3 regions of the Paenibacillus sp. FSL F4-0236 genome follow, and region 1 is predicted to be linked to each of the others. Evidence: predicted binding sites of a transcription regulator. Region 1 holds the regulator's gene; each other region holds the start of a gene.
The links. The regulator NrdR, encoded in region 1, represses ribonucleotide reductase genes. The targets are predictions, from matches to a motif close to AACACNATATATNGTGTT.

Region 1 (10,384 bases):
TGCTAAGCTGCTTGTTGTCTGCGTATTTATCAACAAGAGCCAATAGACCTTCAGCGCCCAAACGAGCTTCTATTACGAACTTAACCGTCTTGGATTTGGCAGCCGCCACCGTCAGCTCCAGCACATGCTTGCCCGGCTTGCCCGTCAGATCTACTATAGTTCCTTGCGTATAAGGTTTGCCGTCATACTTGGCCGTTACTTTGACGATACCGCTGTCATCATCTCCCGGAATGGCCCAGGTGAAGGCGGCCTGTGTCGTATCAGGCACAATCGTATGCTCCGAGATCGGCTCCCCGTTCATGAGCGCTATAACATCAGGCGCAGCGGCGTCTTGCTTCTGATAAGTGCCCTTCACGAATTGGTACAGCCAATCGTAGAGGACGCGGATAGCAGGATCCTCGCTTTTCGCCGCGCTGAAAATGGCGTTGTTGCCTTGATAATACGCTCTATACCCTTGCTGCATTAGCCCTGTATCCACGCCGCTGTTCAAGTAATCGATGAACCGCTCGCGGAAGACGGCGTCATTGATCATCCGGTCATCGAACTCCAGCTCCAGCGACATGCCGTACCGTTTCGCCATATCCGCTGTATCTTCCAGACGCGAGAACTCCATTTTCTCGAAGAAATAGTTCGGCTGCAGAGATACGGCATCGATGCCGACATCCTTCCACATGAATTTCTTATAAGCCAAAGAATGAGGGATCCAGAACATCTTCAGGTCTGCGTTATGAACGATGTCGCTCGCTTTCTTGACCATCTCCGGGCCAGTCGAATGCGTGCTTATTTGTTCCTCCAGCCAATACATGCCGACGAGCTCCAGATTCGAGTAGCCCGCAGCCGTCCATCTTGCTTGCACTTCATCGGTCCACCACTGAATCGCTTTGGCCCGGTTGTTCAGCGATACGTCATTACCGACCACACTTAGGTTGAAGTCCAGATTTTCATCGTTAATGCTGCCAAAATCGGACTGATATTCGCCCGGATCGGGTATCATCATAACAACCTTCGTCTTACGGTCAGGCTCGCCAAGCTTCGCGCCTACCTCGGCCGTCGCCTCGTTCAGCGCGCTCATATCGCCGCCGGTGTTAAACGTTTTATTCAAATACCATTCCCATTCCACTCTTCTGGCTTTGCCGGCCGCTTCAACCGCGCCGAAGCCTCTGCCGTTTTCCGACGTCAAACCCAGATACAGCACGCCGTCGAACAGCCAATCGACAGGCTCTCCCTGCTTGTTCACATAGCTGATATTAGGGATAACCCGTTCCTTCGTCCAGGTTCCTGTACCATCCGGGTAATGCCCGTTATACAGCAAGCCCAAATTTTCAATCCCGCCAGTAGCCTCCCCAGGTTGCTGGAGACCATAAGGTTCGGGCTGCACTGGCTGGGCTCCGTCGATCAAGCCGTCCGCGCCGGTTATCGTCACCTCGTCGATCATAGTCCACGCCCTCGGATGCACGGAGAACACCACTTTCACATACTGAGCGTAAACCAATCCTTCGGTATAATCGCCACGCTTGACGACTCCGGTCTCTGGGCTGCCGTCCCATTTATACGTCTCGGTGTTGGTCTGATCGCCCCATAACAATTTAGTCGCATTATGAGACAATACGCCCCAGTTCACCCCATCGTCAGACGCGTAGAATGAAACGGTGAGCGGTACAAGCGTTTCGTTGTTCGGCCAATCTTGCAAGAAACGCGCGCTCACGTCCTTGATCGTTTTTTGCTCGCCTAGATCAAACACAACTGAACGGGATTTCTTGTAGCGGTGGCCCACCCAGTTGCCGCTGTCACGGGATGTGTCTACGGCATTGCCGTCCGTCAGCTTCGTCCCGTCATCCGGGAAAGTGTCCTCCGGCTGATCCAACCATGTGTACGTTTTCCCTTGAACCAAATTATAAAAGCTGGCACTCTCTCCGCCCGGATCCTCCGCATACACGGAGGATATCAACGAGAATAGCATGACCGGGACAAGCAGCAAAGCAGTCAAACTTCGTCTAGTTTTCACTTAAGCTCACGCTCTCTTTCTATACATAATTAGTTCTGCTCCTGCGCTTGCAATTCTGCAAGCGCATCGAGCATGTTCAGAATGACGACCACAGCTTCAGCACGCGTCGCCAAGGCGGCCGGGGCAAACCGGTTGTCCCCGCGACCGTTCATTACTCCCGCCTCCTGGGCTGCTGCCACATATGGCTTCGCCCAATCCGGGATTTGATCCGCGTCCGCATAAGAGAGCTCATGCCCTTCCGAAGTCTTCAGGCCCAAGCTGCGAACAATCATTGCTGCCAGTTCTGCTCGGCTAATCGAAGCCTTCGGACGGAAGGTCCCATCCGCATAGCCGCTGATCAGGCCGGATTCCAAGGCTTGCGCAATATAAGGATTCGCCCAAGCTTGAATTGAACCTGCGTCCGCGAAGTCCAGCGAACTGTTCGTACCTTGCAGCTTCAACGCTTTGACCAACATGACGACGAATTCGTCCCTGCTGACCGTCTTATTCGGCTTGAACGTCTCGTCGGTATAGCCCGCTACGAATCCAAGCTCAACGGCCCGTTTGATGGACGCTTTTGCCCAATGGCTCGCAATATCGTTCAGTCGAACCGTTGTCGATCCGCCAGACTCCCCGCCATTGCCATTGCCGTTGCCGTTCTCATTGCCATTGCCTGGATCTCCGCCTCCCGGATTCGAACCGCCGTTTTGGCCTTCTTCCGGATCTGGAGTTATTGGAGTCGGAACCCATCCTCCGCCACCAGAGCTAGGCAATGCTTTGATTTTGATCTTGAACGTTTTTTTCGCGGATGCATCTCCCTTGCTGATCGTCGCGGTCAGCACGACCTCCATGTCGCTGCCTGACGGACGTTGCAACAATTGTCCGTTGGCATTCAGATAGTCGGGCTTCGAGCTGCTCCAGACGATACGCGTGCCGAGCTGTCCTTTCTGCGGTAGATAGAGATTCGCGGCAATGCTTTCATTCACATTAAGCTCGATCAGACCCATTACGTCTTCGATCGTTAGACGATCGCGCGCAATGCTCAGCCCGGCATACGCCTGCTCGGCCTCAGGACGAGTCAGCTGGGCGGTTTGAATCGCCGCAGTCGCTTGTACCATCGCCTGTTGAAGCTGTGCCCAGCCCTCAGGAGAGTAATTGTCCTCCACGAGCTTGTAGGCCTCGATAGCCGTCAACAGGTCGATAATCGGCCGTATATTGCCGAGCTTATATTCCTCGCCGTACACTTCAAATTCCTCAAAGGAATAGCCGAACATGGTAGCTCTGGATACGCCTTCGAACTTCACGTATCTGGCCGGCGTGCTTTGGAAGGTAGTCACGACGCGTCCCGGCTTGCCGTTAATCTCGCCGTTGTTGTCTTTCACGACATTCGTCCAGTTCTCCTTGTCCTCGGACACGAGAATGCGGTACTTCGAACCGTAAGCCGTTTGCCACAAAATAGATACAGCATCAATGTTCTTCACTTCACCCAGATCCACCATGAACCAGGTATCGTCCACCCAATTGCTGGACCATCTGGTGTCCCCTCTGCCGTCCACCGCTTTGTCCGCCGTGTAGGACGAGGATTCCGGCAGCGAGGATTCGGCTTGCTTATGCAAAGCCACATTTCCATGCAGGTCCACGTAGATGTTCCTTACGATGAGTTCGTCAATCAAGCCTTTAAAAGCATTCGTTTCACTGCCTATTTTGGCTACTGGCAATACGAACGTTTCCAACTTGGAGCCGTCTTTTAGAGTAGCCGTATACTCACTGCCGTTAATGAAGATGGAGGTCCCCGTGTCGTCGCCGATCATAATGACATGGGTCCAGCGGTCGGTCGGCAGCTTATAATTGAATTCGCTGACGTAGTTTTCTTTCGTGATGGCCAGTTTGCCACTGCCCCCGATGTTATATCTCAGCTGTCCATCCGGAGATTCCAGCAGCACAGCTCCTTGCGGGTTGTCAGCGTCCGGTTTGATCCACATGGACATCGTCCATCCGAAACCGAGCGTGCGAAGCGGCGTTTCCACGTAGCTGGCTCCGCCTTTGAGCCTTACTGCTTGCCCGAAGATTCCCTTCTCCGTGCTTGCATTCACCGCGTTGCCGTCAAAGCCGTTGCCCGAACGATCCGCGAAGCCCTCGTCGAAAGTATAATCGAGAACGATATTGCGCTCATTGTCGACTTGAAGCTTGTGCGACTGATGAACACCCGGCGGGTCCACGTACTTTGCGGCATCCGCCTGGAAGCTTGCAAAGTTCCGGTCGACACGGTTGCCTCTCCACAGCTTCTCCGCCAACACTTGCATGGAAGGCAAGATACGCTGATGCGAGTCCGCCATGGAGACGCCCTTCTCTACGGACACGTCGTTCCAGAGCGCGAACATGCCGCCTTTTACCTGCGGGTGCCCATAAGGAAGCTTCGTCTCCAGCCAATCGTTAGGCTCCCACTCATTGTAAATAAAATCGTAATTCAAATAGCTGCGGTACAGTTGCGGAACGATATAGAGCAAGTTCGTGTTGGTATTGACAACGTCGTAGCCAAGCTTAATAGCCTGCAAGACACTTCCGTACGGCTCATACCAGATGTCCATCGTCGCATTGTTGCTGACTGGCGTCGTGCCGTCATATGCGGACAGACTGCCCCACAGACGAGCGCGCTTGCCTTTGCTGTTAATGTGGTTAAGGAGCATATCCGCGTACCTGCGGAACGCCTCCTTGTCGTCGCCGAAATATTCATCCGTGCCGACGTGCACGTCCGGGCCGACGAAGGTCGGATTGCTGCCGTCGAGATACTCGTCAAAGAGTTCTTTAATGAAGTCGAGCGTCTCCGGACGATTGATATCCAGCTGATTGTTGCTGCCCAACCTAGGGTCGTAAGCGATGAACGCGCCGGAATGGCCCGGTGTATCGATTTCCGGCACGACGTTTACGCCGTATTCCATCCCAAGCAGCTGCAGGTCTCTGAATTGCTGCTTCGTATAGAAGCCGTCCTTGCTCGTCACTCCCGGGAATTTCTCGCTCTCCAGACGGAAGTAACCGACATCGCCGACATCATCGTTCAGATGAATCTGGAACCGGTTCATCTTATAGTAGGACATCAACTTCACATAATCCCGCAAAAATTCGATCGTATAAAACTTGCGGCCCACATCGAGCATGAAGCCTCGATCCGCGTATTTCGGATAATCGCGCGATTGCCCCTTGGGCATCGTCTTATGATCGGCATCGTGGCCGAGCAGTTGAAGGATCGTTTTTGTGCCGAACATGACGCCCGTCTGATCGGAGCCAGCGACGGAAGTATATTCGCCGATATTCAGCTCATAGCCCTCTATCCCCAATCCCGTTTGCGCGGCATCCAGCACCAAATAGATGTCTCCCTCTTGAGGTGAACCAACCGTAACCGTCAGCGGAAGCTTCGTTAAATCAAGCAAGTCCTTCCGCAAAATATTGGCCGTCCCCTGCAGAGCCGCTTCATCCTCCGCGCGAATGACGATATTGGATTTATCCGTCAAGCGGAACTCGCCGGTTGTGCCCAGCCACTCACGCAAAGAAGGAATGACTCGCGGCTCCGGGTTCCGATCGCTCGTCTGCTCGTAGAGACCGGGTACGGTGACTAACGCATTATCCGCTAACAGATATGTCGGATCGCTGTCGCTCTCGATTTGCAGCAGCAGCTGAACCTGAGTATCCACAAGCGGCGCATGAATATTGCCCTGCTCGTCGATCACCGGCAAGCTGTCCGTGTTCACCAGCGTCAGCGTATACCCATCCGGTACAGCGGGCAGGTTCAGCTGAGTGTCTCCCTCGGAGACGACGATGCTGTTTTTGACCGCATCCATCATAGGCGGCAACAGCGGTTTGCCCTTGTATACCTCGAATTCCCAGAAGGAGTATCCGTAATAGATATCCTCAATTGGACGTCGCGTTACTCCTTGGAACTTAACGTATTGCGCCAGTGTCGGCTCAAAATCGATCGTATCCTCGACTGGTCCGCGGGCGACGAGCACGCGGTTGTCCGCGAATACGTTCCTCCAGGTTACCGCATCGTCAGACACAAGAACTTGATATTGTTCCGCCGGAGTCTGCCAGTTGATGATTACTCTTCCAATTTCTACAGGCTCGCCCAGATCAACGTAGAACCACTGGTCATCCGTTCTTTCCGAAGACCAGCGGCTTGCATCCCGATTGCCACCGTCGACCGCTTTCTCAGGCCCGAAAAAGTCTACTTCGTTCGACGACGAATAAGCCGTCTTTCCTAAAGCCAGATTACCTGTTGCGGCGTCGGACTTCTCCGATGAAACGGCAACTAAAATGAAAGCGGTAACAAAAAACACTAAAAAAATATTCCTATACCGTAAACGCACTAAGATCCCCCCCGTTGTTTATTAGCTCGAATTTTACTCCAGCTTACCGCATGACCCTCCATGCTCAACTGCTGCAGCAATTTTATTATAAGTAGGGGCATTCGTTTCATCGATATACTTGTCTTTACAATACATATACAAATGTGGACATTCGGCCTTCTAAGGTGAATCAAGCATGCCAACATTTCTGTCATATCTCATGCTAATTAATAGTACAAAATCGTGATCCTTTCGAAGAGTAGTGAAAAAGAAAAAAAGCCATTTCAGTAGAATTGGCTTTTCTTCATGTTATGGAAATAGAGCCTAGGGGGATACGCTACGCCCTGCACATTCTCCGTCTACCCGTCATGGGAGTCTAAAACGACTAGACCCATGAACAAATCTTGGCATTTGATGTGGAATTAAGGGGAATCGTCCTAGGCTTTAAGCCCTATTCTCGAGGGGGAGTATATCCGTTGCCCTATTCAGGACCCGCCGATCTTATAGGATAATATAGAAAATGTATCCACTTGAATAGGGATGGGAGTGATTCCTCTTGTTACAATTAAACAGCGAACTGTGGGGCAAGCTAACCGGTCCTTACGAGTCGGGCGAAATGGTACCTGAACTGTTGGAGCGTCTGATGCTTGATTTCGATAAAGAAGTTTTCGACGAGCTATTCCAGGAGCACTTATATCACCAAAATACGATCTATACCGTCACTTACGCGGCAGTACCTTATCTGGCCAAACTTGCTCTCGCATCAAAGAATATGGAAGTGCGCCATGAAATCTACATCACTTGCGGGATTATCGAGTCGTGTCATGACAAAACAAGATCTGAGCCGTATCCCTCGGATTGGAACGAACTCGCTGCTGAAGCGGGAAACGAGGTTTGCGCGGAGATGTACCAATCTTACTTAAAAGCGATAGCGGAGCTTGCTTCGCTTGTTGCAGAGATGTTGGCCTACGCCAAACAAGAAATAAGCAGCGATACCGAAAAAAGATATGTTCTCATTGCCGACGCGGCTTATCGGGAATCCCAGAGCGTGGCAAACATGTTTCTGAATTTTACGGCTGGCGACGAATATGTGGCCGTTTGCGGAGCATGTAATCAAGAGGCTTACTTGTGGCCGAGCGGAGAAGGCGGTCGTATACAAGCATTCGCGGAAGATCCGGTATTCGAACCCCTTCAGGCCGCACATGAGGTTACTCCCGTTGAGGCATTCATTGAAGCGGAACATCAAATACTGGCGGAGCGAGCCGATCAGCTTGGCGATTCCTCTTTTTTGAACCAATTGCCGTATTTGGCCGGGGAAATGAATTGTCCTTCATGCGGCGCCAGAATGCAGGTTTGGCCTAGTTTGCTTTCGACTTTTGGAGGGTAATAAACAGGAACTGGATATCGCATCCATTTCTATGTTTGGGGGGGAATGACTTATCAGTGTTTCTATTTATTACACATGCACGAGGGAATACGTCCTAACAGAAAGCGAACAACAAGCTATCACAGCCATTGTCCAACGTTATGATCAGGATTTTGAAGGGAAAGACCGGGCGGAGTCTTTCACAGTGTACAAATTCGATTCGTCCAGATCAACGGAGATCTTCGCTGGCGCTACCAAGCTGTCCATGACGGATCAGATTGAAGATTTGCTGAACGATTTATTTCATTGGTTGAAATGTTTGACCGAGATACGTAGAAAAGTAGACGGTGGTGAATGGCATGTTCACCTGGATGATATCGATGCCGTGTGGGATGATGAATTAGGCTGGAAAATGCCTGAAAACTGATTTCCATAATGAATGCCATGCACTTGGTTGCCAGCCTTCAAATCATAATCATTACCTTTTAGACTACTTACACTTGAAGTCGCTAAAAACGAGCTAATGTTCAATTTTAACGTCAGTTCTACTGAATCTCGGTAAACCCTAACACACTCAATGATCGTACTAAGCATCATTTTCTTTTTAGCAGTAGAAGCTTTCTTAAATACCTCGCGCCAAACAGGAATATAGGTCTGGAGAGCCTGCATTTCAACTTGTTCTACCTTTTTAGCATTGAGCTTCTGAATTACCTCAAAAAGAAATAGACCGCCCTAGTCCAAAGGATGCGGTCTATTTCTGCCCGTAATACCTGAAAGCCGCCGCCCTTAAAAGCGGCTATTGCACTGGGAGCCGTGTTTCCGCACGGCTCTCTTTGCATTGTACGATTTATCTACCCAAACTATACCACGATCAAAACCAAATAAATCGTCACTCCGCTTCCTGAACAACAAAAAAAACGGCATTTCTGCCGTTTCTTTAGGATGGACTCTCAGGGGCTCGAACCCTGGACAAATAGATTAAGAGTCTACTGCTCTACCAACTGAGCTAAGAGTCCATATGAAGTTTGGTGGAGCCAAGGGGGATCGAACCCCTGACCTCATCGCTGCCAGCGATGCGCTCTCCCAGCTGAGCTATGGCCCCAAACGTAATTTTCAGATGTATGTAATCACACATTCTAAAATTCAGTTCGGTGTATTTAAGTCATTCTGACAAATCCAAGCGCCGTAGGCGACTCCTATATAATATAAAAAATCGCCTTCGCTGTCAACACTTTTTTTAGTCATTAGACTAGCCACAACTCTACAATCTGTCCAGATCCCCAGTGCTCTTAGATAGCAGACCCTTCAGTTCCTTCATAAACATGTTAATGTCCTTAAACTGGCGGTATACGGAAGCAAAGCGAACGTAGGCGACTTCATCTACTGGATAGAGCTGCTCCATAACCAACTCACCGATCTGTTGGCTCTCCACCTCAGCTACGGCGATACCGCGTAGGGATTTCTCTACCTCAGAGACGATCTTCTCTAGACGTTCTACAGAGACGGGGCGTTTCTCGCAAGCACGGATAAGACCACGCAGTATTTTATCACGGCTGAACTCCTCGCGGCTGCCGTCTTTTTTGATCACGATTAACGGTGTTTCCTCGATCATTTCAAAGGTTGTAAACCGTTTGCTGCAACGCTCACATTCACGCCTGCGGCGGATGGACTTATTCTCATTCGCTGGTCGCGAGTCGAGCACTTTAGTATTTGTGTGATCGCAGTAAGGGCATTTCATAAGCTTCATCACTTCCTATTACATAATGTTTTTAGTCCCGGTATGTTAAACATCCGGCTTTTAAAGGGCTATTTCATTTTTTCCAGAAATCACCGTTTTTTTATTGTAATGATTATGGCAAGTCCGGCACATAATACAGTTACCAACAGAGGAGGTGAACAGCAATGAGCCAAAACAACAGCTCCAATAACCTTGTAGCTCCAAATTCCCGTGGTGCTTTGGAACAACTTAAATATGAAGTTGCCCAAGAACTCGGAATCACGCTTTCCCCAGATGGTTACCAAGGCAATAAAACTTCTTATGAAAATGGTTCGATCGGTGGTTACATCACTAAACGTCTTGTAACCCTGGCAGAACAACAATTGGCAGGTCAATACAAATAACCTGTCCACATAAGCTTACTGAAGAAGTATTAAACGATCGCAAGATCGTTTAATGCTTCTTTTTATACATAACACGGTTTTAGAATTCGTTGTAAATATCCGTGTACTGATCATAGTAATAGTTGACGCGCTGTACATAATGGCGGGTTTCACCAAACGGAATATCCTTAATCGTAGCATCCGTTCCATCCCAGATCCCCTCATCCAGCCATTTTTGAACTTTACCCGGTCCAGCATTATATGCAGCGATAACCGCTGTAGGTTTACCTTCGAATTGACGGGATAATGTTGAAAGATACCAGGTACCTAATTCAATATTTGCTGATGGTTCATGCTTTAGTTCCTCCATAGAAACATCAGGAAGCTTGGCCTTTTCAAGGGCCCATTTGGCGGTATCCGGCATAAGCTGCATTAAACCTATAGCACCTTTTCTGGATTCTCGTCCAGTTTTGAAGTTCGTTTCCACTCGGATAATCGAAGCCACTAGAAATGGGTCAATATCGTACGTAACGCTGTGCTTACGGATCTCATCTTTATAATGGATCGGATAAAACCAGGACATCCAGTTCGTAC
Region 2 (10,384 bases), 330 kb from region 1:
TATTTAAGATAAAAGCCTATAGCATCTTTTTTTATAGCCAGTCTGAAGCAACACTCCTTAAAATAAAAGAATATACAAAAAGAGGAGTGAAACCATGACGCAGATCATATGTTCACCGACTAAATATATTCAGGGGTATGGCGAAATTCGTAAGCTGGGAGATTATTGTTTGCAGCTGAGCGCAAAAAGAGCTTTTGCGATTGTAGATCCTTATATTTTTTCCATGTACAAGGAGGATATCTTACACAGCTTTGAAGTGAACGATATTCCCCTTATAATGCGCGAATTCAAGGGTGAGTGCAGCCATAATCAGGTGGATGAGATAGTGCTAGAACTTGGTCTGAAGGACGCTGGAGTTATCTTAGGAATCGGTGGCGGCAAGACCCTAGATACGGCAAAAGCAGTAAGCCACATGGCGGATCTACCGGTAGTTATTGTACCCACAGTGGCCTCGACGGATGCACCTTGCAGCGCTTTATCAGTGTTGTATACGGACGAAGGTGACTTCGACTATTACCTTCCATTAAAAAGAAATCCTGATATGGTGATCGCAGATATAGATATCATCGCTAAAGCCCCTGCAAGATTGCTGGCGGCTGGAATGGGTGATGCTTTGTCCACCTATTACGAAGCAAGAGCTTGCCGTCAATCAGGAGCGGTTACTCATGCAGGCGGGACTAGCACAATCGCAGCGTTCTCTTTAGCACGTGCTTGTCTGGACACACTTCTTGCTGAAGGTGAATCCGCACTCCTGGATGTTAAACAGGGGATCACCTCTTCTGCAGTGGAACATATTGTTGAAGCTAATATTTACTTGAGCGGCGTTGGGTTTGAGAGCGGTGGGCTTGCTGCAGCCCATGCTATTCATAACGGACTGACCCTGCATGAGGAATGCAGGAATGTGTTACATGGTGAGAAGGTTGCCTTTGCTACGATCGTGCAGTTGGTCTTGGAGAAGGCTTCAGAAGATGAGATCGCTCAGGTCATTGCTTTCTGCAAAAAAGTCGGCCTTCCCGTTACACTTAAGGAGCTTGGGATCACCAGTAGCGAGATCGATAAATTAATGGTAGTGGCAGAAGCTAGCTGCTCCCAGGATAGCCCAATGAAGAATATGCCATTTGAAGTTCAATCTGTGGATGTGCTGGAAGCAATCCTTGCCACAGACAAGCGCGGGCATTAGCAACAGCTCGATTGTAAATTATTGCGAACCCTCCCCGTACATATTTAACCTTCTTGAACCAAACAATGAGAACAATTGTTTAAGACGAAGGAGGCGTTCCTCTTGATGAAGGACAGTCGAAAGGTTAAACGTTACTTACTGAATTGGCTTGCTGTTGCTGCAGTATTGATTACCACAATTGTTCCGGCTACGCCGGCTGTCTCTGCTGCCACGTCTAAAGACAACGCTACAAATACGCAGCTTGAAGAGAGTGCACCCAAACGTGATAAGGTCGCTATCATTATTGACGATTTCGGCAATGGCATGAAGGGGACAGATGAAATGTTCTCGTTACCGATAAAGCTTACTGTAGCCGTCATGCCTTTTTTACCTACATCCGTAAAGGATGCCACCCGCGCCCATGAACGCGGAGATGATGTTCTGGTTCATTTGCCGATGGAGCCGCGCCAAGGTAATCCTAAATGGCTTGGACCAGGAGCCATATTGGCCAAAATGTCCGATGAGGAAGTGCGACAAAAGGTTGAGGCAGCACTCGATAATGTTCCTTATGCGATCGGGATAAATAACCATATGGGTTCGAAAATTACCGGAGATGAGCGGATTATGGCAGTAATCTTATCTGTATGCAAAGAACGAGGATTGTTTTTTGTAGACAGCAAGACCAACTACCGTTCCGTTGCTGGCAATATGGCTTATCGTATGGGGTTGCCACGCGTAGAGAACCATATCTTTTTAGATGACACACATACAGCAAGTCATGTTCTGAAACAAATGGGTCTCGTCAAAGACATGGCGAAGGATCAACGATTTTGTGTAACGATTGGTCATGTTGGTGTATTTGGGAAAGAGACCGCCGCAGGAATCCGCAGCGGTATTGAACAGATGAAAGACAATGTTGAGTTTATAGGGATTTCTGATCTGGTTAAAAACGAGATGAAATGGAGCTCCCAACTTAAACTTCCATAAGATAAGCTACAATACCATCAGCGATGGCTTCAGCGATTTGTTGCTGCCCTTTAGGGGTGCATAACTTTGCGCGGTCAGTCGGACTGCTTACAAAACCCGCCTCAACGATAACAGTTGTGGCGGTTATTTTGTTGAGTAAATAAAAGGGCTTGCCTGGTCTTGGATGAGCCTCGACATCGTAAAGATTGTTTAGCTGATGCTGAATGGACTTAGCAAGCATGAAGCTACGGCCCTCTTGACGGTACAATACAAGTGGACCATGTTTGGAAGGGGAAGGCGCCCAGTTAATATGGATGCTTACCACTACAGTAGCAGGTAATGTCTCAGCGAGCTCTTTACGCTGTGCAAGATCCCGCAGATGTCGAGATTTACTACGCAGCCAGCGGTTCTCATCACTTGGGGCATAATCTCCATTGCGATTTAAAGCAACGTCAAAGCCATCGCTACCCAGAAGTAGAAATAATCGACGTGAGATATCTAAGGTGATATCTTTTTCAAGAATATTACCGTAGGAAGTTCCACCGTCGATGCCTCCGTGTCCCGCATCAATTAGGATCATACGGTGTCCGTGACCTAATAAATGCTGACGGTCATCCTTCATCACGGGTTTCTCTGGTGTCGCAGAGGCTAAGGAGCTGCCCATAAACAACATTAGTAGTCCTAGGGTAGTTAGAGTGATTCGAAAGCCACATAGAGCAGCTGCTGTTCTGGAAAAGGATTGTTTTCTCCAGTTGTTCAAGTGAAACGCCTCCTTGCAAGTGAATAACGTCTTATGGATTCTTTGTTAGATTGTGCTTTAATAGGTAAACCTATTCGACAAATCAGAAGTCTGTAGTTTAGATCCAAGTGGAGTGGTGCACACTAAGACCATGGAACGGATACTGATAATCTGAATTCACTTACATTTTAGGAGGTGTTAAAATGGCTTCCGGTGGCGATGAGCTTGTAAAGTATATAACGGAGAAGGTAGTCGTATATATCGAGGATCCGCGTGCCATTCATGCTCGTAGAGCGGCTACGAAGCAGCCGTGGTCACAGAAATGGTTTGGCATGCTCCCGCTTGGGTGGTCTATCTGGCGAAGTAAGTGGAGTCATGATAAAAAAGACTAAAGGTTAAATAGCAAATAACCTTCCAGTGCCATTATTCATGGGTGGCAGTGGAAGGTTATTTGCATTTGTTTAAATATAGAATTTATATGCTTACGTTATAAATTATCCTTCTATTTCTCGCATAAACACTTACCGTCCTCATAAGGACGCCGAAGGCGTTTATGCTTGTGTTAACGATTATATCCGAGTGCTTTGGTCGTTTTGTCTGGCAGCTTATGCAGTGTTCCATTATTTTGTAGTGCAGTGAGTGGTAAGTATCGTTTTCCTTCAGGGCCTGAGGCCGCGTATACGGTAGTTTTATTGTTCTCAGCTTGACCTTGAGAAGACTGCCAGCTCTGATAGCCTGTAATCATAAACGGTGCCCCGACAAGGTCGTTTCGCCCAGCAGCTTGATAAGCGATGCTTTCCTTAGGTCTGATCAGAAGTGCGATATTGTCGCCGCTCACTGTAGTTAGTTTAGGAGCAGTCAGCCATAGGATATCTTCGTAAGGATCATCTGACCCTCCACTATTGAAGGCCGATAACGGTGATACGTCAGGATTAAGATTAGTAATTACATCTGTTGCTGGAGGCTGCTCTTTAAGGACTTCTTCCGCCTTGCTCAGTGTCCAAGGTAAAATTTGCGGTACGGAAGCATTGATGTAAACCGTCTTTTCGTCAATGGTTATTTTCCAGACCGGTAGAAGTGGTGCATATAAAGCAGTAAGGTTTATTGTTCCTGAAAAAGATGATGTAATGAGACCTTTCTGCACCAAAAACTGGCGCAGATCATTTAAACTGTATGGGAGTCCGTAAGTGCCGGCTCCATATTCACTTAGCATATATCCGCCTGTATCGGTGGCGGAAATGATCATGTATCCGATCCGCTCTTCGCCTTTCATTACATTTACAAGCCAGCCATGTGTACCTGGACCAAGGGGATAATATTCTATCCTTGCATCCTTCCAGGCTGTAAATGGAGCTTCTGCAGCGAGCTTGTTCAGTATAGCCTTAGCGAATTCTTGGACCGTACTGGGTGAAGGTAAGGTACTCATCTTCAATACAGGAATTGCATCCTGCGTGACTGACTGGATCACACTTACTCTGGCCAGCGCCAGTGCTGAAGGGGAACCAGAACTGGATACAAACAGTCCAAAGCTTAGAAGCAGGAGGAGGCATCCTTGACCCGCAAGTTTCAGCCTCCGCCGCAAACTTATTTTCATGGCGTCGATCACCTTTCTTTGTTAAGAAATGTCAGGAAAGTTAAGCTTTACTCTATTGTAGTGGACAGGCTATAAAAAGGCTGTTGCTTGCTGTCGCGCTTGAAGGCGGAAGTTCTCTTGTTTTTTTGCCTGCTTTTAGCGAGTAGGGTCGCATTCTATAGGCTTCGCAGATGAAACAGTCCGTAGGTTATCGCAGAAACTGCAATTTGCGGCTCATATTGCCAAATGGTCTCCTGTCGACGACGGTTATACTGCTCTTGAGTGCCTAAACGTTTTTCTTCATCAGGCTCTTTCAGCAGCTCTCCGTAATAAATATCAATGATAGCCAGCTCGATTCTAAGACGCTCACGTGCCTGTTCTGCCCAAGTGTAATCGAGTTCGGCAAGATGAGAGGTAAGATGAGCCTCTAATAAATCTGTAGCGGCTGTCACTGTTAATTCATAAGGCTGAATATGGACGTTTTCTGGTAAACGGGGGATCATCTCCCGCGAGGCTATCTTAGTGTTAAAGTCATCAATGATGGTCCCTTTTGTCAGCGATATTCCAAGATAATGCAGTTCTTCCCGTTTCAAATCGCAGCTCATCTCCACTTTATAGCAGACGCCGAGCCACGGTTCATAAGCTGCAGAGAAGAGTGTATTCCGCTGCCTGCTACCGGGATCTTCAAATAAGTAAAGGCATTTCCCTTCATCTTGCGCCGCACTCCAAATTTGCTGCAGGCGCTTGCTACCATAGATGATATCTTCACGTCTTATCATACCGGGCCCAATTCGGGGCAATGCAGGTACAATACCGAAGTAGCGGGCTAGGATGCTATCTTCTGGATTTGAGGAGGGGACATGAACCACATTAGATTCAGGTGATGTTGGATTCAATAGATCTGCGCTAGCCTCAGCATCTGTTGTGGCGCCCATCGCTGGGTTTCCGGTAATTGGCGGATTCAATGCTCCGATGCTGTGATTTACCGTTGGCGGAACTTCTATAGCTGCCTGGCTATCGTATTTTTCCGGATCAAATACAAAAGTGAAAGAGAGTGTCTCCGGATCAACACCAGTACGTTCCACGAACCCCCAATAATAAGGTCGATCTGTTAGCATTCTGTCAGCTCTTGGCGATAGCTTTACAGTTACGTGAATGGGCGATACTTCAATAATGGAGCATTCTGTCGCCTCCAGATAATCCATTACATGTTTGCGTACTTCCTGTGAGTTGAGGGTCATGTCGCAGTCTCACTTTCCTTTTTAATACCCTGAGTCAACTCACTTAGGGATTCACCGATATGATCTAACTCATGTCGCAGCTCTTCATCGGAGCGGGATTCGAGCATGATTTTGTATAAACTTTTCTCCAGTGATTCTTTCTTCTCAAAACGCTCCAGAATCACATCCAGCCCGCCAATGACCATTTCGAACATATTGATCTTCTCGTGTAGCAGATGAAGGATATGTTCTTCAATCGTACCTTGTGTGGACAAATTATAGATAACCACGTCATTTTCCTGACCTAACCGGTGCACCCGCCCAATCCGTTGTTCTACTCTCATGGGATTCCAAGGCAGATCGAAGTTGATCATGTGGTGACAGAACTGCAGGTTAATGCCCTCACCACCCGCCTCAGTAGCGATCATGACTTGAGCACGACCGCGGAAGAGGTCCATCATCCAGTCCTTTTTACCACGATTCATCCCGCCGGAATAAGAAACACACATTAGCCCATGTTCGCGGAAATACTGAAGCAAATATTCTTGAGTCGCGCGATACTCTGTAAAAACGATGACCTTTTCATTCATTTCTTGAATGAGAGATAGTGTTGTTTCGGCTTTGGTATTGGTCTTAACCGTACGAAGTGTCTGCAATAGCTCCATCATCCGATCGCGTTTCGGCGAATCAGCAGGCAGCTTCTTGATCAGATTAACTAAAGTGATGAAGACGGCATCCCTACTGCTGCACACCTCACGCTGAAGCGTTACCAAGGAAAGCATGCTGCTAAGATTGCCGCCTGATTCCTGATACTGATCTTTAACAAAAGAAGTGACAGCGTCATATAATACTCTCTCTTCCTGTGAAAGAACTAGCGGAATATTACGGACTTTTCGTTTCGTAAAATTAACTGGACCTTCGCCACGCCGATTGCGGATCATCACCTTCGATAGCTCGTCCCTTAGCTGACCTTCATTCTTAGGTTGGCGTTTATCAACGACGAAATTCGAAGCAAAATCACCCTGATTTCCTAGTTGCCCCGGTTTCAGTAAAGTGATCAAATTAAATAGCTCGCCCAGATCATTCTGAACGGGAGTAGCGGTTAGGAGCAGGCAATATTTTTTGCGTAATTGCTGTACAAATAGATAATTGGTCGATTTCTTGTTCTTCAGCTTATGCGCTTCATCAATAATCAACATGTCATATTCATTTTCCAGCAGCATCTCTTTATGAGGATCGCGCTTCGCGGTATCCATAGATGCGACGACAATCGCATTCCCCCAGGAATATGCTTTTTTCTGTGCAACAGCAGAGATGCCAAACTTGGCATTCAGCTCGCGGACCCACTGCAATACGAGGGAAGCGGGTACCAGAATAAGCACTTTAGAGACTAGACCGCGGACAAGATATTCCTTGAGTACAAGTCCTGCTTCAATCGTCTTTCCTAGTCCAACCTCATCTGCAAGAATCGCGCGGCCCGACATCTCAAACAAAACCTTATGCGCGGTATCGAGCTGATGAGGAAGCGGGGATAATCCGGATAAATGCTTCATGCATTGCAGCTCATCGAAGCTGGTTACTAGACCCGTTTGTTCACCTTGCACAGCAAGCTTGGACAGACGGTAGTCTCCCCATGGACCACCTTTATCTAGTTTGAGTTCTAGATCCTGCAGCCAATTCCGGTCAAAAGAAAGAGGAACAGGCAGTATAGGCGCTGACTTTCCACCTTTGTGAGGTAGAGAATTACGGAATAATTGCGTCATGGTACAGCCTCCTCAGGTGCTATTTCATATCATCATTCGTAGGAGTAGTATGCTCTTAAACAAGAGAATTCATAACCTTCTATTTTTCTTGATAGCCTTTAAAAAAGAGAGTAAAAGCGAGAAAACGCGGCAAGGTTTGCGATATTTCGGCTGCTTAACTCTATTTTCGAAAAAGACCTTCGATACAATATGTGGTATAGTTTAAAAGCTGACGCACACAATATATTGTGACAAAAGCATGAAAATGTTATTTTTTTAAAGTGCGTAGCTGCTATTTGTTATTGACAAGATGAACTTCCTACATACACCCGTAAGACGGAAGATAAGTGTAAGGAAGTTTTTGTTGTGGGTCACAAAATGTACGCCCACACCTGAACTGGAACTAATATTTACTACATTGCGGGAGGTTTTTCTATTGGGTAAAGTGGAACGTAAGCAACGCCTTGAAGGGCTAAGTGAAAAAATATTTTTGGATCGTTATGCTTGGAAGGATGCCGACAGCAATAATGCTAAAGTGGGCGATGTTGTACTCGTTCTAACAAAAGATGATCCGAAGTTTCCCACGAAGGAAGTCGGAGAGATCGTAGAACGTAACGGCAGAATCGTAACCGTGAAGACGCGCAGCGGCGAACTTGTGAAATCAGATGTTGAAAAGCTGACGCTTAATATAGAAAAAACACCAGAGGAAATGTGGGATCGTCTGTCTACAGCTATGGCTTCTGTGGAGAAGACGCCTGAGCTTCAAGAAGAATGGGCGGGTAAATTCCGTTCGATTCTGGATGATTGGAAGCTCGTACCGGGTGGACGAATAGCTGCTGGTGCAGGCGCTAGTGAAGAACTAACCCTGTTCAACTGTTATGTAATTCCTTCTCCAAAAGATAGCCGTGGCGGCATTATGCAGACGTTGGCTGAAATGACAGAAATTATGGCTCGTGGTGGCGGTGTAGGGATTAACCTATCCTCTCTACGTCCACGCCGGGCAATTGTGAGAGGTGTTAATGGTTCTTCCAGTGGTTCTGTATCTTGGGGCGGTCTGTTTAGCTATACCACTGGATTAATTGAACAAGGCGGTAGCCGTCGTGGTGCACTTATGCTCATGATTAATGACTGGCATCCAGATGTGGAGGACTTCATTACCGTAAAGCAAACGATGGGTCAAGTTACGAATGCGAACCTTTCGGTATGTGTGAGCAATAGCTTTATGAAGGCTGTAAAAGAAAATCTGGATTGGGATCTCGTATTTCCGGATACAACAGATCCAGAGTACAACGATGTATGGGATGGCGATCTAGACAAGTGGAAGGCTGCGGGCAAAAACGTTATTCATTATCGCACCGTTAAAGCGCGTGATGTGTGGCGCACCATTATTGAATCCGCTTGGAAATCCGCTGAGCCAGGCGTTGTGTTCATGGAATACTACAATCAGATGTCCAACAGCTGGTATTTTAATCCGATCATTTGTACGAACCCATGTGGGGAGCAAGGACTGCCAGGCTGGGGAGTCTGCAATTTGTCTGCTGTGAACCTGTCCAAATTCTACGATGAGAAGAATCATGATGTAGACTGGGAAGATCTCGCGACTACGACGCGTTATTCCGTACGTTTCTTGGACAATGTCATTGATAAGACGCCTTATCATTTCCCGGAAAATGAAGCGAATCAGAAAAACGAACGCCGTGTGGGTCTCGGAACGATGGGTCTTGCTGAGCTGATGATCAAATTGAACATCCGTTACGGTAGCCCGGAATCTTTGGCGTTTTTGGACAAGCTTTACGGCTTTATGGCTCGTGAAGCATACCTTGCTTCTGCAGAGATTGCTGGTGAGAAGGGATCATTCCTAGCTTTTGACACAGAGAAATATTTAATGAGCGGCTTTATGAAAAATATGCTCGAAACGTATCCAGAGGTTGGTGAAGCGATCCGTAAACATGGCATGCGTAACGTTACAGTGATAACACAAGCACCTACAGGTAGCACAGGTACAATGGTTGGCACCTCGACAGGTATTGAGCCTTATTTTGCTTTTAAATATTTCCGTCAAAGTCGCCTTGGCTACGATGAGCAGTTCGTTCCAATCGCCCAAGAATGGCTTGAAGCTCATCCAGGTGAAGAGCTGCCAGATTATTTCGTGACTTCGATGGATTTGTCAGCTAAGGATCATATTCGTGCGCAAGCAGCGATTCAACGCTGGGTAGATAGCTCGATTTCCAAGACAGCCAACTGCCCGTCTGACTTCACAGTAGAAGAGACGGCTGAGCTATATGAAATGGCTTTCGATTTGGGCTGTAAAGGCGTTACGATCTACCGTGATGGTAGCCGTGATGTACAAGTTCTGCAAACCTCGAAGAAGGAAGATGCAGTAGAAGAGGTAGCTCCAGCAGTTGAAGTTGCAACGACTCCTGAAGCAAATGTTGTAACGGCAAGCCCAGCACCTCAAGCTCCTACTAAAGAGCTGGATAAACAATACAAAAAACGTCCGCAGGTTCTGCGCGGCGCAACCTATAAAATCAACACACCTTTTGGTATGGCGTATATTACGATCAATGATCTAGATGGCACACCGGCAGAAATCTTCCTGAATGTAGGTAAAGCAGGTTCTGATGTCTTTGCGATGGCAGAAGCACTCGGTCGTGTCTGCTCCTTGTTCCTCCGTTATGGAGATCATGGTGAGAAGGTAGAATTGTTGATCAAACATCTGAAAGGTATCGGCGGATCAGGTGCAATCGGCTTCGGTGCGAATCGAGTAGAATCCATTGCAGATGCTGTAGCTAAGGCATTGGAGACTCATGTACTGAATAACGCTCATGATGATCATTTGCCTGCACCGATTGCAGCAACTTTGGAGCTAGAAGATTTCAATGAAGCTTTAAATGCGGAGTTGAAAGCGAGTGTTCCTGCGGCAGCTTCTATTGAAGATGGTCAGGGCGGACATGGCGCGCATAACCATACTTCTGCTTCCCGTGA
Region 3 (10,384 bases), 640 kb from region 1:
GAAACTGAAGTTTATCGTCTGGAGCCAGCATCCAGTGACTTAATTGAGAAAATTATTCTTAACCGATTTGCTCATATAACTGAAATTGGTGCTAGAACTATAGCCGAATTTGCAGGTGGTAATGCACGCATTGCTATTGCATTAGCAAAAACTATTGAAAAGGGAGAAGATATATCTCAACTAAGAGATTACGATTTATTCGAGAAATTATTTCAACAAAGGAATATCCCGGATAACAAACTCCTCAAAGTGGCGGAAGTGTGCTCGCTTGTCTACTCATTTGACATTCGAACAAGTGAAGTCGACGATAACGAACTAAAAATAATTGGTTCTCTAATAAATCTTAGTGCTCGTGAAATCTATGAAAATGTAGTTGAACTCAAACGACGTGAACTTGTTCAAGAGAGAAGTCATTGGCGAGCAGTGCTTCCACATGCGATAGCAAACAGACTTGCTGAAAGAGCACTTCAGAACATACCAGCTAATATTATAACTGATACTTTTTTTAATAGCGGATCAGAAAGATTATTAAAATCATTCTCTAGACGACTAGGATACTTACACAATTCATATTCAGCAAAGGAGATTTCTAGAGAATGGCTTTCCGATTCTGGGTTGTTAGGCAATATTATGGGTTTAAATGCGTTCGGTGTTTCTCTACTTAGAAATATAGCACCTGTAGATCCGAACTCAGTTTTATCTCTTCTAGAAGGTGTTATTAGTAAGGAAAATTCTCATATATTTTTTTCACGTGAGAATGATCATTACATTGATTTTACTAGAATTCTTAGATCTATAGCATATGACCCACTTTTATTCGAAAGAGCTACCCGTCTTTTATGTCGATTTGCTTTGGTTGAAAACTCCGAAGAAAATAATAATTCAATAAGAAAGTTATTAAAATCTTTGTTCTATATTTATCTCTCAGGCACTCATGCAACTCCCGAGCAGCGAGTTAGTGTAATTTCTACTTTAATAGAGTCTGACTCAGAAGACCAAGTAGATTTGGGTGTATCATTGTTAAGTGCAGCATTAGAAGCATGGCATTTCAGTTCAAGTTACAGTTTTGAATTTGGCGCTCATGTAAGAGACTATGGCTGGTCACCAAAATGTAGGACAGATATAAATCATTGGTACAAGACATTTATTGATTACGTATTACCATTAGCGGTTGCTGAAAATTCTTTAGCCCTTAAAATTAGATCTCTTCTGTCTATGAAATTCAGAGGTTTATGGACTAAAGCTGCGATGTATGATGAATTAGAAATAATGACTAAATATATTGCTGCGAAACATACTTGGAATGATGGATGGACTGCCGTAAAAAGTACAATTAGATTTGATGCAAAAGAAATGACAACAAGTATTATTGAAAGATTAAATAATCTGACTAAGATTCTGGCACCACGTTCTTTGATTGATAAAGCCAGACTATTCGCACTCTCTGGTTATAAAAGCGCTTTGGACATAATTGATACTATTGAAGAAGAAGCTGATATAACTGAAAGTTATGCTAAAATACAAAACACTGCTCGCTCACTTGGGCAAGAAATTGGTTACAATATGGAGTTAGTAGATAAAATGATGCCGGAACTTTTAAGCAATGAGGGGCTAAGAATTTTTGATTTCGGCCAAGGTTTGTCGGAAAGCGTTGGTGATTTAAGAGGAATATGGAATAATATGCTACATCATTTAGACTCTATACCGGAATCCAAGCGTAACTTTCAGTTGTTTCGAGGATACTTAAATGGACTTTCTAATACTAATAATGAATTATGTGAAAACTTATTAGATGAAGCCGTTATGAATCAGCATTTATCTGCAAATTTCCCTATCTTTCAGACCAGTGTAAGTATCAACCAAAAAGGATTAGGACGCTTAAAACAGGCACTTGAACTAGAGAAAGCTCCAATTTGGATGTATCAAAATTTATCGTATGGAAGGGTACTCGATACTATCGACGATAGTGAATTCTGTGAATTAGTACAGCTCATTTCCTCAAAAAGTGAAGGAAACATCGTTGCAATCAAAATACTCCAAATGAAAATTCACGGAGAGAACAAGGGAAATATTAGTGATGAAATTATTGCATTAGGACAAGAACTACTCGTGCAATATTCATTTAGTCGTAATTATGCAGCCCATAAGGATTATGAACTAGCATTATTAGTAAAATACTGTTTTTCTGATAAAGAAGAGGAAAAAGCGACGGAAAACATCCGAATAGTAGCCAATAAAATTGCCACAGCACTCGAAAACTATGAAATTTATCTCACCGATTTTGATGATGTTTTGGAAGCGATAGCTTTAACACACCCATTATTATTTCTTGATGTTTTTTTAGAAAAAGAAGAAGTTGTTTATAGCATGGCTCGTCTAGTTTCAGATGAAATACACTCTTCAACAAATCCGTTATCTGCCATCAATGACGATGTAATTCTTTATTGGTGTGCTATTGATCCAGAGGTTCGTAATCCAATAATATCATCTGTTATATTGCCATACAAAAATTTTGGACATGGAATCGAGTGGACACCAATCGCCATTACTTTGATTAAGAATTCCTCCGATCCAGTTTTAGTTTTGGAGGAATTTAAACACACATTTAGACCGACTTCTTGGAGTGGTTCTCGGGCAGAAGCTATGCAAAGATATATTCCACTAATATCCCAGCTAAAACAACATGAGGATCACATTGTCTCACAATGGGCCATCCAAGAAGAGAGAGCATTCAGTGAAGAAATCCGTTCTGAACGCAAATGGGAATTGGCACGAGATAGGGAGCTCACCGAAAGATTTGAATAGTTGGCATGCTCCTTCTTTATAAAACTCTAAATTTCACATCTAATTCTCCTCTACATTTACAGTCAGGACGTTAAGTATTATTCCTAACCAAAATATTCGTCAAACAGACTGCTCAACACTTGAGCAGTCTGTTAATATTAATAAACCATACTCCTGCAGCTTAAAACTCATGATACAGCTTTATCAGTGATCACTTCATACTTTTCAATCATTACCAGCACTCTATTATATTTCCACTGTTTTAAATCATCTCCCTGAGTTTAAGACGAATCGACTCTTAATTAATTTTCAGGCTCAAATCCATTATTTATAACCTTCACACCTTTTTAAATAACTATAACTCTTGGATATTTACCAATGAACTTCAGATTAAAGCAACGGAACTAGTAAACTAAAATGATCAATATTCTACTCTCCATCACAGGATTTAATGCTATGAGCTTGGACTGACATCGTATCGTGTCCATAACCTCTTTACTATATGGGCGACAAGTCTCAAATTGTGCTCGATAAGCAAATTTCGGGCTTTAGCATCCCCTTCAGCCATCATGCCTAAGTATTTGCTTTCCTCCTGCTCCGAGAGCGGCTGTGGAAATGCGTTGTTCCTTACGTAGGATACCAGCAACGTCAGTTCTTTGATTAGCAACGCGATCGTACTTAAGAATCCAGGCAACTTGGCGACACCTCCCGCACTTGTACAATGAAACCGATCTGTTAGCCTTACGGGTTCATGGTCATCTTATTGTATGTGGGTAGATGCCTAGAAGTGCATGTACGGGGGAAATTGTACAAACCCATTGTTAGTCTCTCCGCTTTAGTTTCATTAATGATCTCATCCATCTGCTCCCAGTTCTGCTCAACGGAGTGACGCTAATTTGTCATGATAAAAAAGATGCAGTAAGATCCATCACAAAAAACAACACAGCTGCCTTAGCAAACCGCTCCAACCTGCGTATTTTCGTGATATTAACACTTTAATAGAGCGTTTACTAGACCAATTTCCAACTAGTTAGGATGCACTTTTCATGTTGACTTTTCAACATATAGTGATTAAAATAAACAACGCACACTAAATATAGTATGCATATGATTTTCCAGTATTTATAGCTTATCTATTCAATCTTTACAGTAATATATACAGGGGGAGAGACTCCATGCTAGTCGCATACGATTCAAAAACCGGAAACGTCAAACGCTTCATTGGTAAGCTTAAGCTGCCAGCTGTGCAGATTGAAGAGCATATGACCATTGACGAGCCCTATGTGCTTATTACATATACCACCGGCTTTGGACAGATTCCAGAGAAGGTGTCTACTTTCTTGAAGAACAATTATTCCAATTTGAAAGGCATCGCCGCCAGCGGCAACAAGAACTGGGGCGAGCTGTTCGCGCATAGCGCAGACTTGATTGCAGATCGGTACAATGTACCAGTTATCGGTAAATTTGAGCTATCGGGCACATTTGGTGATGTGGAACGAATTAAACAGGAGGTGAGCCGAGTTGCGGCATATTGAACTAAACAACATGTTGATGAAGAGAGACGAAAGTGGTTTCTTTCAATTGGATAAAGACCTTGAGGCAGTAGCCGAATTTATGCGGGATGTAGAACGGCGGAGCCTGGTTTTTGCGAATACAAAAGCCAAGGTTGATTATATGATTGAACAGGATTTCTACGAAAATTTTTACGAGCAGTACAGCGTGGCTGAAATTGAGGAAGTTTACCAAATTACCCATGCCTACAACTTCAGCTTTCCATCCTATATGGCAGCTTCGAAGTTCTATACGGATTACGCTGTAAAAAGCAATGACCGCAAGCAATATCTGGAGCATTATCCGGACCGTGTGGCGGCAGTCGCCCTTCATCTTGGACGCGGCAACGCCGCTACTGCCGGCATGCTTGCCCGTTCGATGATGGAGCAGCGTCTGCAGCCAGCGACTCCGACATTCTTGAATGCCGGCAAGAGCCGGCGCGGTGAGCTTGTCTCCTGTTTTCTTATCGAAATGGATGACTCGCTTAATTCGATCAACTATGTGCTCAACACCTGCATGCAGCTATCGAAGATCGGCGGTGGCGTGGCTGTCAACCTGTCCAAGCTCCGTTCTCGCGGAGAGACAATCAAGGGTGTCGAGGATGCGGCGAAGGGCATTATACCTGTGCTCAAGCTGATGGAAGACGGCTTCTCCTATGCTGACCAGATGGGTCAACGTAAAGGTTCTGGAGCCGCCTACTACAATATTTTTGGATGGGATGTTCTTGAATTTCTCGACAGTAAGAAGATCAACGCCGACGAAAAAACAAGACTCAAAACCCTGTCCATCGGCCTGATCATTCCGAATCGCTTCTATAAGCTGGCGAAGGACAATGAACCGCTCCATGTATTTGCCCCTTACAGTGTGTACAAGGCTTATGGCACACATCTTGATGACATGGATTTGGATGAAATGTATGATAAGCTGCTAGCCGATCCACGTGTCAAAAAGAGAAAGGCCATGAGCGCACGGGATATGCTGACCAAAATCGCCATGATCCAGCTGGAATCTGGCTATCCATATATTATGAACAAGAGCAACGCCAATGAGGCCCATGCCCTGAAAAACGTCGGACAGATCAAAATGTCCAACCTCTGCACAGAAATCTTCCAGCTGCAGGAGACCTCAGAAATTGCTGACTACGGACAGGAAGATACCATCCGCCGTGATGTAAGCTGCAATCTGGCTTCCTTGAACATTGTCAACGTGATGGAGCATGGCAAAATCCGTGAATCGGTACATGAAGGCATGATCGCCTTGACTGCAGTCAGTGATATGACCAGCATCTCTAATGCCCCAGGCGTAGCCAAAGCTAACAAAGAGATGCACTCCGTCGGTCTCGGCGTCATGAATCTGCACGGCTATCTGGCCAAGAACAAGATCGCTTATGAAAGCGAACAGGCTCGCGATTTTGCCCGGACCTTCTTCATGACCATGAACTACCATTCACTGGAGAAAAGCATGGAGATCGCTGCTGCAACCGGCCGGTCTTTCCATGGTTTTGAGGCTTCTGATTATGCTACAGGAGCTTATTTTGAGCGTTACCTGACTACGGATTACCGCCCTGTAGCGCCAAGGGTACAAGAGCTGTTCGGAGATATTTTCATCCCAACCCCTGCGGACTGGGAACAACTGCGGGATGCAGTAAAAGCAAATGGCCTGTACCATGCTTACCGTTTGGCAATTGCGCCGACAGCCAGCATTTCCTATATTCAAAATGCTACTTCAAGCGTTATGCCTATTGTAGAGCAGATTGAGACACGGACTTATGCTAATTCAACGACTTACTATCCGATGCCGTACCTGCGTCCAGACAATGTATTTTTCTATAAATCGGCTTACCAAATGGATCAGTTCAAGGTGATCGATTTGATCGCGGAAATTCAGCCCCATATCGACCAGGGCATCTCGACCGTTCTGCATGTGAACAGTGATGTCTCAACCAGAGAACTGGCCCGTTCCTATCTGTACGCGGCGCATAAAGGCCTGAAGTCGCTGTATTACACCCGGACCAAAAAGCTGTCCGTCGAGGAATGCCTCACCTGCTCGATCTAACTGGAAGGCTATAGCCGCAGAAAAGGAGATTGCCATATTATGACCGCTATCCAAGCCGTTAACTGGAACCGTCCCGACGACGATTTCTCATTGATGTTCTGGAATCAGAACATTATGCAATTCTGGACGGACGATGAAATTCCATTATCCGATGATAAAATGTCCTGGCTCACGCTCAGTGAGCAAGAAAAGGACTCCTATATGAAGGTACTCGGCGGACTCACGCTGCTGGATACGATTCAAGGCGGAGTAGGTATGCCGCAGATTATGGAGCATGTCGAAGGTCTTCAGCGCAAGGCTGTGCTTGGCTTTATGGGCATGATGGAACAGATTCACGCCAAATCGTACAGTAGCATTTTCACCACTTTGTCCTCCACAGAGGAGATTGACAGTGTGTTCCGCTGGGTTGAAGAGAACCCTTATCTGCAGTTCAAGGCAGAGACCATATCACAATATTACAAAAAAATAGATTCACCCAAAGATCTGTACCTTGCCATGGCAGCCTCAGTGCTGCTCGAGAGCTACTTGTTCTACAGTGGCTTCTTCTACCCGCTTTATCTAGCTGGCCAAGGCAAAATGACATGCAGCGGTGAGATCATCGACCTTATTCTGCGGGATGAGAGCATCCATGGCGTATATGTCGGTGTGCTGGCGCAGGAGATCTTTGACGGGCTACCAGATGACGAGCAGCGTGAGCTACACCAGAAGCTGGTAAACCTCCTTAGACTGCTACATGAGAATGAAGAACGTTATACCGAGCAGATCTACGCTCCCATCGGACTGGTGGACGAGGTCAAGACCTTCCTTAGATACAATGCTAACAAAGCCATGATGAATCTGGGGCATGATCCGCTATTCGACGAGGAAGAGATCAACCCGATTGTTCAGAATGGCATCAGTACCCACACCAAGCAGCATGATTTCTTCTCGAAAAAAGGTAACGGATACGTCCGGGCGCTTAACGTGGAACCGCTGAAAGATGAAGATTTTCAATTTTAAATATAGATAAAGCAAAAAAGTGCGGAGAAAATTCTCCGCACTTTTTGCTAACTGTAGGATTAGATTATTGCAAGCTTTTCAGGTATGTTCTAGCTTCTTCGTAGGTATCGTAAGCATCTGCAAAATCTCTACCAAAAATACGTTTCAATTGCATCTTCCAAATTGGGTTTTTAGTTACATAAGCCCATCCTGCTTGACCAGCTTCACTCGCCATAGCACCTGTAGGGGCTAGCATAGCTGCAACCTCAGGAGTAAGTACACTTTTAGAATCAGTTACATCAGTTGTTCCTGTAAATTTAGGTTTAACAAGCTTCATGATATTTTCAAAATCTTTCAGGTATCCTGGAACATCTTCAGCTGAAAAATCAATAGATACTACATCGATATGGTTCTCATTTTGGTTGTACTTAATTGTGTATGACATAATTATTTTCCCTCCAAGTTTTAACGTTATTTTTTTAATAATAGAGATGAAATGTATGTAACTTCACAGACAAAAAATACCCGCCCCATGCTTTTTCAGGGCGACGACATCTACTTCCTGTATCGTTTTTATAACAACACCCTTTCTAGAATCTTAACTAATACATATTACCTATATTATTATCGACAAATTTCTTTTTTTATTTATATTAAAATACAAATTTCTACAAATTCCAACATATCCATGGTCATATTTTCCTTAATTCATTCATTTTTGTGTATCTACTGTCTCTTGCAGCCATTCATTTTGCCAAAATACGAAGAATCTATTTTTTTAGACAACTAAAAAAGGCTCTGCGTGCGACTTCCGATTCCAATCCAGTCATCCTTCAGATTTTTGGAATCAGAATACGCCGCAAAGCCTTTAATACTATATATTAGTTGTTATATAAGTAAATCAATCCGTGATTACTTTGTTGCGGAATAGCCCCCGTCAATCACATGTGCTGTACCTGTAATAAACGAAGCCTCATCACTTAGTAGGAAGCATGCAAACGCAGCTACTTCCTCAGGCGTACCGTATCTACCCAGAGCCGTTCCAGAAGCGATAAGAGATTGAAGCATCTCTACATCATCTGACAACAGCTTTTCATATCTGTTCATGGTTGGTGTAGGGATAGGTCCTGGGCAAAGGGCATTTACTCTAATGTTACGGTGACCTACTTCTTTGGCAACCGATTTAGTCATCCCCACAATAGCATGTTTACTTGCTGAATAAGCTGCATCATTGGCCATCCCGATAAAAACACCATGCAAAGAGGAGCAGTTTAGAACAGAAGCTCCAGATTTCATATGAGGTAATGTATAATGCAACATGTAGAATTGGCTAGTGAGATTTGTCTGAATCACTTTTTGAAACAACAACGGATCATAGTCTATAACATCCGTATTGTCTCCTGTAATTGCTGAGTTATTATATAGGCAATCAATTTTTCCATAAGCTGCTAATGTTTGATCTACGATATTTTTGCAGTCTGCTTCGAGAGAAACATCTGACCGAACAAACATCGCTTCCCCACCTAGAGCCTTAATTTCCTCAACTGTGTTAGCGCCAGCATCTGATCGATTGGCAACTACTACAATACCGCCCTCTCTTGCTACTCTTAAGGCTGTAGCTTTTCCGATTCCGGTACCTGCACCTGTAATAATAACTACTTTGTTCTCAAATCTGTTGCTACTCATATGCGCACCACTTTCTTATGTCTTTTTCAGGAGGAGGATTCGAACCTCATAGACCCTAATATCGCCTGATGCAATATGGATTGGAACATTTTTGCAGAAAAATCGACAAAATTATCCTCTATATGACAACTTTATTGTATTTAATTGTATATAGCAATGAATATTTTAATCTGTTTTTACAACAATTGAGAATTTGGTTTTGATCGTCATAAAAAAAACACCCCTTAGAATTTCATCAGATAAACCAGAAGTTTTATCCGATGCTTATTCTAAGGGGTTTGATCATTTGTAAATCCGTCGTTGTTAATGAAACCATACTCCAAATAAATTATTTATTGGCTTATAGATAAGAATAATCAGAAACAGAGGACTCGGGATGTTCAATTTTAACAACGCACATACGGTCGCGCCAAGTCCTAAAATCCAAAATATAAAATATACGCTAAGATCACGTACTCGGCGCTTTCGCATTAATTTAGGCAAATCAAGTGCCATACAACCTACAGCAAGCGCCAAAAAAAACAATAACACCATTAGACTCACTCCTTGATTTTTTCAAGAAAAGAATTATCAGTTAGACCTACGCGGTTAATAACTACTGAGGCACTATAATGGATGGGCAATGATTTAAGGTAATCGTCGCCCTTTTTTTGCTGTAGCTTTGTCCAAGCTTTAGGACTGGCATGGTAGATCGATTGTCCAAATCCCATAATATCAACATTGAAGCGATTAGTTACTTGCTCCACAGTGTTTTGCATCCGCTCTATAATCCGTTCCTCTGTTTCCTTTTCCAAACGTTTTATGGTGCTTTCCGATTCCAAATTTTCTGTACTTTGCACTTCTTCAATGTTGCAAAGCGTCTTAACGTCAAGGTAAATATGCGGCTCCCCATCAATAATTTTCACTTTGCGTTTGGTTGAAGCCTGGATCGCTTCGATAACAATAGGCTTTCCGTCTTCCCCTGCTATCGCGCCAGAATGTGAGGTTACCTTATCATTGATATAATTGTAACCAATCGTTTCACCCTCGTTTAGCCAACCGATCAGTTTGTCTTTTCTGAACACAGCTACAGTATGGTATTCCAATCTCGCCTTAGGCATTGTTCGCTCTACATTGCTTTTATCTCCCCCCTCTTTGGGATCTCCCATAACTTCCACTCCGGTCAGTACAGGATGTTCACCTTCAGCCAATAAATTTTCAATAAAATCATCCAGCGTGACAGCGACTGTTTTTGCTGAATCTTTATAAGAATTATCTAGGGAACTAAATAATTTGTTCGCTGGTAATTTATCCATAGGTGTAAGGACATTCAAGACATCGCTGGCGGTTG

Region 2: NSQ29_RS16365 (adenosylcobalamin-dependent ribonucleoside-diphosphate reductase) is a predicted target of NrdR. The motif match lies at 7,635-7,652, and genes of this name have one in related genera.
Region 3: nrdI (class Ib ribonucleoside-diphosphate reductase assembly flavoprotein NrdI) is a predicted target of NrdR. The motif match lies at 3,871-3,888, and genes of this name have one in related genera.

The regions. Positions count from the first base shown of each region.
Region 1 is NZ_JBBOBK010000001.1:3,929,398-3,939,781, forward strand. It holds gene NSQ29_RS17765 (DUF4855 domain-containing protein) at 1-1,987, opposite strand, end outside; gene NSQ29_RS17770 (S-layer homology domain-containing protein) at 2,035-6,345, opposite strand; gene NSQ29_RS17775 (hypothetical protein) at 6,881-7,711, shown strand; gene NSQ29_RS17780 (hypothetical protein) at 7,896-8,117, shown strand; tRNA gene NSQ29_RS17785 (tRNA-Lys) at 8,634-8,706, opposite strand; tRNA gene NSQ29_RS17790 (tRNA-Ala) at 8,717-8,792, opposite strand; gene nrdR (transcriptional regulator NrdR) at 8,952-9,428, opposite strand; gene NSQ29_RS17800 (alpha/beta-type small acid-soluble spore protein) at 9,593-9,811, shown strand; gene NSQ29_RS17805 (lytic transglycosylase domain-containing protein) at 9,891-10,384, opposite strand, start outside.
Region 2 is NZ_JBBOBK010000001.1:3,596,713-3,607,096, reverse strand. It holds gene NSQ29_RS16405 (SDR family oxidoreductase) at 1-7, shown strand, start outside; gene NSQ29_RS16400 (glycerol dehydrogenase) at 95-1,180, shown strand; gene NSQ29_RS16395 (divergent polysaccharide deacetylase family protein) at 1,286-2,146, shown strand; gene NSQ29_RS16390 (N-acetylmuramoyl-L-alanine amidase) at 2,133-2,885, opposite strand; gene NSQ29_RS16385 (YqzE family protein) at 3,068-3,256, shown strand; gene NSQ29_RS16380 (hypothetical protein) at 3,427-4,458, opposite strand; gene NSQ29_RS16375 (YqhG family protein) at 4,614-5,678, opposite strand; gene NSQ29_RS16370 (DEAD/DEAH box helicase) at 5,675-7,420, opposite strand; gene NSQ29_RS16365 (adenosylcobalamin-dependent ribonucleoside-diphosphate reductase) at 7,836-10,384, shown strand, end outside.
Region 3 is NZ_JBBOBK010000001.1:4,570,399-4,580,782, forward strand. It holds gene NSQ29_RS20470 (hypothetical protein) at 1-2,805, shown strand, start outside; partial or broken gene NSQ29_RS20475 (RNA polymerase subunit sigma-70) at 3,275-3,478, opposite strand; gene nrdI (class Ib ribonucleoside-diphosphate reductase assembly flavoprotein NrdI) at 3,960-4,319, shown strand; gene nrdE (class 1b ribonucleoside-diphosphate reductase subunit alpha) at 4,306-6,390, shown strand; gene nrdF (class 1b ribonucleoside-diphosphate reductase subunit beta) at 6,430-7,389, shown strand; gene NSQ29_RS20495 (hypothetical protein) at 7,454-7,813, opposite strand; gene NSQ29_RS20500 (SDR family NAD(P)-dependent oxidoreductase) at 8,281-9,054, opposite strand; gene NSQ29_RS20505 (hypothetical protein) at 9,358-9,588, opposite strand; gene NSQ29_RS20510 (Ger(x)C family spore germination protein) at 9,594-10,384, opposite strand, start outside.